2 regions of the Kitasatospora sp. NPDC101176 genome follow, and region 2 is predicted to be linked to the other one. Evidence: predicted binding sites of a transcription regulator. Region 2 holds the regulator's gene; the other holds the start of a gene.
The links. Region 2 encodes HrcA, which represses chaperone genes, less so after heat shock. Its sites were predicted from a motif close to TTNGCACTCNGNNNNNCNGAGTGCNAA; they were not measured.
Positions count from the first base shown of each region.

Region 1: the regulator HrcA is predicted to act here: its motif matches at 1,440-1,466, upstream of ACIRS1_RS22900 (FmdB family zinc ribbon protein).

Region 1 covers NZ_JBIWPA010000017.1:93,370-96,572, forward strand. Annotated here, with positions in the region: gene mscL (large conductance mechanosensitive channel protein MscL) at 34-453, opposite strand; gene ACIRS1_RS22900 (FmdB family zinc ribbon protein) at 1,108-1,428, opposite strand; gene ACIRS1_RS22905 (MFS transporter) at 1,586-2,950, opposite strand.
Region 2 covers NZ_JBIWPA010000002.1:93,361-96,563, forward strand. Annotated here, with positions in the region: gene htpX (zinc metalloprotease HtpX) at 1-482, opposite strand, end outside; gene hrcA (heat-inducible transcriptional repressor HrcA) at 746-1,780, shown strand; gene dnaJ (molecular chaperone DnaJ) at 1,857-2,999, shown strand; gene ACIRS1_RS03160 (16S rRNA (uracil(1498)-N(3))-methyltransferase) at 3,117-3,203, shown strand, end outside.

The DNA.
Region 1 (3,203 bases), on a different contig from region 2:
GACGGACGGGGGCCGGGCGGGTGGTGCGGCCCGTCAGCTCCGGGCGGTGACCAGTGCGTCGCGGATCTCGGTGAGCAGCAGTACCTCCTTGGCCTCGGCCTCCGCGGTGGACTCGGCGAGGGTCTTGCGCCGCGCGGTGAACCGGTTCATGGGGACGATCAGGCAGAAGTAGACGACGGCCGCGGTGATCATGAACTGCAGGACGGCACTGAGCACCGACCCCCACAGGATGAAGATCCCGGACACGACCTCGCCGGTGGGGCTCACCTCGCAGGGGCCCTTGAGGCAGGAGCTGTAGGACGCCAGGTCCTTGGCCCCGAACACGCCGACGATCGGATTGATCACGCCCTTGACGAAGGCGTTGACGATGTTGGTGAAGGCCGCGCCGATGACAACGGCGACGGCGAGTTCGACGACGTTCCCGCGCAGCAGGAATTCCTTGAAGCCTTTCATGCCGCCGTGAACGACGAAGTCGTCGCCCGGTTACGGGTGATCTTCCAGTGCTCCGGATTGACAACCCGTCCGGCCCACCGCGCCGCCCGGTGGGGGCGGCAGCCCGGCCCGGGCGGGCCCGACCGCGAGTGCCGCGGCCACGGCGAGCAGCACCGCCGCGGGCACCCCGGCCCGCCGCCGTACGACGTGCCGCCAGCGGTGCCACCGGCCGGCGCCGCGCCGGATCGGCGGGAACCGGGGCACCTCCTGCCGGGGCGGGACGGTGGGCGCGGGCAGCGGGATCGAGAGGATCGGGGAGGACATCGGCACCACCGGGGTCGTAGGGCGCCGGCCCCTGCCGGGCCGGCCGTGCTCTGCTGACCCACACGATGGGCGCCCGCCGCCGCCGCGGGAAGCCGTTATCCGCAGCCTGTGGACAACCCGGCCCCTGTGGACGAATCCGTACACCCGCGGGAGTGAGTACGGCCGGCCGGATTGACGACCGGGCCGATCCGGGGTCACGAGAAGGGCCTGGGGCCACCAGAAGAGCCCGGGGCGACGAGGAGGCCCGGAACGACGCCCGGGAACGACGAGAAGGCCCGCCGCCCCCGCGCGGAGCGGGGGTGACGGGCCTGTCCCGTGTCGTCGACGGTGCCGGACGGGCCGGCGCCGTGATCAGCTCGCGGCCGGAGCCGGGCTCGAAGCGCTCGAGGCGGAGGACGTCGAGGAGGACGTCGAGGTCGAGGACGAGCCGTTCGAGGACGTCGAGGACGAGCCGGTCGACGCCGAGCCGCCGGAGCCCACCGAGCTGCTGGAGGACGAGCGGCTGTCGGTGCGGTAGAAGCCCGAGCCCTTGAACACGACGCCCACGGCCGAGAAGACCTTGCGCAGTCGTCCCTGGCAGTCGGGGCACGTGGTCAGCGCCTCGTCGGTGAACTTCTGCACCGCCTCCAGGCCGTTGCCGCACTCGGTGCACTGGTACTGGTACGTGGGCACTTGTCTTCCTCCTGGCACTCTCGCCTGATGAGTGCTAACGATGGTCAATGATGCGGCATTCCGCGGGATCAGTCCAGCGACTCCGGTGTGAGATGAGCCGGGTTGAACGCCCGCGCCGTTCCGGGGTGGTGGTCCGGCGCAGACCGCGGGTACCGGCTCAGCCCTTGGCCGCACCCACCAGCTGCCGCGCCGCGGCGTGCTCCGACGGGGCCGCGTCCGCCGCGGTCGCCCCGTCCGCACCGCCGGCGCCGACCGCGCCGCCGGGCGCGACCAGCAGGTGTCGCAGCGAGACCAGCGCGACCAGGCCGAGGCCGGCGCCGATCACCGGCACCAGGAAGCCCGCGGACGGCCCGTTGGCGTCGATCAGCTGGCCGGCCACCATCGAGCCGACCGCCAGGCCGAGGCCGATGGCGCCGGTCAGCCAGGTGAAGGCCTCGGTCTTGGCGCCGTCCTCGACCAGCGTCTCGACCAGGGTGTAGCCGCTGATCAGGGTCGGCGCGATGGCCAGGCCGCAGACCAGCCCGGCGACGGAGAGCGCGACCAGGTTGGGCATGGCCCACAGCGTCGAGCAGCCCAGGACCAGCAGCGCGTAGCTGGCGATCATCCGCTGCTGCACCGCGTGCCGCCAGGCGATCACGCCGTAGAGCACGCCGGCCACCATCGAGCCGCCGGCGAAGATCCCGTACACGGTGCCGGAGGCGTCGTGCTGGCCGACCGAGTCGGCGAAGGCGTTCACCGAGACCTGCATGCCGCCGAAGACGGCGCCGACCCCGAGGGTGACGCCGGCCAGCAGCCGGACGCCGGGCGAGGAGAGGGCGGAGGCGCGCCGGGCGCCGGGGCGCGGCGTGATCCGGGCGGGCGCGGTGCGCCGCTGGGCGGCGAAGACCAGGCCGCCGACGAGGGTCAGTGCGGCCTCGGCGATCAGGCTGGCGGAGGGGTTGACCGAGGTGGCGATCTTGGCGGCCACGATCGGGCCGACCACGAAGGTGAACTCGTCCGTCACGGACTCGAAGGCGAACGCGGTGCTCACCTTGGCGGCGGAGGTGGCGGACGCGCCCTCGGCGCCGAAGGTGGCGACCCAGCGGGCGCGGACCATGGCGCCGATCTGCGGCACGCTCGCACCGGCCGGGACGGCGGCCAGGAACAGGGTCCAGGCCGGGGCGTGCCCGAGCGCGAGGGCGATCAGCACGCCGACCGACAGGGCGTGCACCAGGACGGTGGGGACGAGCACGGTGGCCTGCCCGTACCGGTCCGCGAGGCGGCCGGTCTGCGGGCCGATCAGGGCCTGCGAGACGGCGGCGACGGCGGTCACGGTGCCGGCGGTGCCGTAGGAGCCGTGGGTGTCCTTGACGAGCAGCAGGATGCCCATGCTGAGCATCGCGTAGGGCAGCCGCGCGACGAACGCGGGCACCAGGAACGTCCAGGCGCCGGGCGTGCGGAGCAGCGCACCGTAGCCGACGCGGGCGGGCGCGCTGGTGGCGCCGGCGTCCTCGGCGTTGTCGACCGTTCGGCGGGCCGTCACGGTCGGTCCTTCCTGCTGCCTGGTAGCGCGGCAGGGCATGGTGTGGCCCCGACGGCGCCGAGAGTCGTCCTCTCGCGCGTCGACCGGGGTAGATACCGGGCCGGTCCGGCGTGTGGGCCGGGGCCGGACCGCGGCCGCCGAGCGGTCGCGCCAACTCTGCGTCAGGCAGATGCTGGGTGTGGTGTATCCATCATACATATACGCGCGTAGATGTCGCGCTGGCCACCACACTACAGGGCAAATCCAAAACTGT
Region 2 (3,203 bases):
ACGGTCATCACCGCGACGTCCCGGTGGGCGACGTGCGACAGCTCGTGGGCGAGGACCCCTTCGAGTTCCTCGGGCTCCAGCCGGCGCAGCAGCCCCGTGGTGACGCAGACCACGGCGTTCTGCGGGTTGCGGCCGGTGGCGAAGGCGTTCGGCATGTCGTTGTCGGCGACCGCCACCCGGGGCTTGGGCATGTCCGCGAGGGCGCAGAGCCGGTCGATGGTGCCGTGCAGCTGCGGGTACTGCTCCGGGCTCACCTGGTGGGCGCCCATCGCCCGCTCGGTGATCTTGTCGCTGAACCAGAACTGGGCCACGAACAGCCCGCCGGAGATGAGGACGATCAGTGGCCAGGCGCCGCGCAGGAGCGCGATCAGCAGGCCGGTGAAACCGACGTACAGCAACCCGATCACGAACATCGTCACGACCATGCGGCCGGTCAGACCGCGGTCGGGCGCGAAACGGGTGTGCTGGCCCGAGCTCGACATCGCTTGCTCCTCCATTCGCCGTCGCTTCCGATGCTGCCACCCGGACGGCCCCACGGCACCACCCCCGCGCCGGGAACTGCGGGCAGGATCACTCCGGCCGGGCCGTTCCTGCCTCAAGGCCCGGGCCTTACACTGGCAGGTACGGTTCTGGCACTCGTAGGTTCAGAGTGCCAGGGCGGTCACCGGATCCGGGGCCTTCCCGGAGCGGTCGGCAGCATCTGTGACACAGACGGACAACGTGCGAAGACGGAGGTGTGTGCCCCATGGCCGGTGAGATCCGCCAGCTGGACGACCGCAAGCTCGCCGTGCTCCGCGCGATCGTCCAGGACTACGTGGGGACCGAGGAGCCGGTCGGCTCCAAGGCCCTGGTGGAGCGGCACAACCTCGGGGTCTCCCCGGCGACCGTGCGCAACGACATGGCGGCGCTGGAGGAGGAGGGCTACATCCACCAGCCGCACACCAGTGCCGGGCGCATCCCCACCGATAAGGGCTACCGCCTGTTCGTCGACAAGCTCGCCGAGATCAAGCCGATGAGCGCCCCCGAGCGCCGGGCGATCCGGCACTTCCTGGACGGCGCCGTCGACCTGGACGACACCGTGGCCCGCACGGTGCGGCTGCTCGCGCAGCTGACCCGGCAGGTCGCGGTGGTGCAGTACCCGTCGCTGTCGCGCTCCACCGTCCGGCACATCGAGCTGGTCGCCCTCGCCCCGACCAAGGTGATGCTGGTGCTGATCACCAACACCGGCCGGGTCGAGCAGCGGATGGTGGACTGCCCGGGCACCGTCGGCGAGACGGTCCTGGCGGACCTGCGGGCCCGGATCAACGCGCGGGCCGCCGGCCAGCGGCTGCCGGACGTGCCGGGGTTCCTGGAGGAGCTCCCGGCGATGTTCGAGCAGGCGGACCGGCCGACCGTCACCACCGTCCTGGCGACGCTGTTCGAGGCGCTCGCCGAGCAGAACGAGGAGCGGATCATGCTGGCCGGCACGGCCAACCTGACCCGCTTCGGCCACGACTTCCCGCTCACCATCCAGCCGGTGCTGGAGGCCCTGGAGGAGCAGGTCGTCCTGCTCCGCCTCCTGGGTGAGACCGCGGACGCCGGGATGACGGTCCGGATCGGGCGCGAGATCGCCTACGAGGGGCTGAATTCCACCTCGGTGGTGTCGGTCGGTTACGGTTCGGGCGACGAGAGCGTGGCCAAACTGGGTGTGATCGGTCCGACCCGGATGGACTATCCGGGCACAATGGGGGCGGTGCGTGCGGTGGCGCGGTACGTGGGTCAGATCCTGGCCGAGTCGTAGCAATCGACCGCCGTTGCACGGGTAACGGCGGTGTCCAGTCGCAGCACTTCTACAGGCGGAACAAGCGGAGCATTTGGTGGCCACGGACTACTACGCGGTACTCGGCGTCCGACGGGATGCGGGGCAGGACGAGATCAAGAAGGCGTTCCGGCGCCTGGCACGCGAACTGCACCCGGACGTCAACCCGGACCCGAAGACGCAGGAGCGGTTCAAGGAGATCAACGCCGCCTACGAGGTGCTCTCCGACCCGCAGAAGCGCCAGGTCTACGACCTCGGCGGCGACCCGCTGTCCCCGGGCGGCGGCGCGGGCGCGGGCGGCTTCGGCGCCGGTGCGGCCGGATTCGGCTTCTCGGACATCATGGACGCCTTCTTCGGCGCCGCGGCCGGCCAGCGCGGACCGCGCTCGCGGACCCGGCGCGGGCAGGACGCCATGATCCGGCTGGAGATCACCCTGGAGGAGGCCGCGTTCGGCACCACCAAGGAGCTCCAGGTCGACACGGCCGTCACCTGCACCACCTGCAGCGGCGAGGGCGCGGCCCCCGGCACCTCCGCGCAGACCTGTGACATGTGCCGCGGCAAGGGCGAGGTCTCCCAGGTCACCCGGTCCTTCCTGGGCCAGGTCATGACCTCCCGCCCCTGCCCGCAGTGCCAGGGCTTCGGCACCGTCGTGCCGACCCCGTGCCCGGAGTGCGCCGGCGACGGCCGCGTGCGCGCCCGCCGCACCCTGACCGTCAAGATCCCGGCGGGCGTCGACAACGGCACCCGGATCCAGCTGGCCGGCGAGGGCGAGGTCGGCCCCGGCGGCGGCCCGGCCGGCGACCTGTACGTCGAGATCGCCGAGACCACCCACACCGTCTTCCAGCGGCGCGGGGACGACCTGCACTGCACCGTCACCATCCCGATGACGGCGGCCGCGCTCGGCACCCAGGTGCCGCTGCAGACCCTCGACGGGCTGGAGGAGGTCGACATCCGGCCGGGCACGCAGTCCGGGCAGTCGATCCCGCTGCACGGGCGGGGCATCACCCACCTGCGCGGGGGCGGCCGGGGCGACCTGATAGTGCACGTCGAGGTGCAGACGCCGACCAAGCTCGACGCCGAGCAGGAGGAGCTGCTGCGCCGGCTCGCGGTGCTGCGCGGCGAGGAGCGGCCGGCCGGCCAGTTCGCGCCGGGCCAGCAGGGCCTGTTCTCGCGCCTGAAGGACGCGTTCAACGGCCGGTAGCCGTCCGCGCGGGGGTGCCGGGGATCCGCCCGGCACCCCTTTCGCGTGCCCGCCCGGTTTCGCGTGCCCGCCCAGCCGGAGCGCCCCCGCTCCGCCCCACCACCGGAGGTTCCCCGCATGACCGCCCCCGTCTTCGTCGTCGAGACCGAGCGGATCGCCGCCGCCGCGCCCGGCACCGTGGTGCGCCTGGACGGGCCGGAGGGG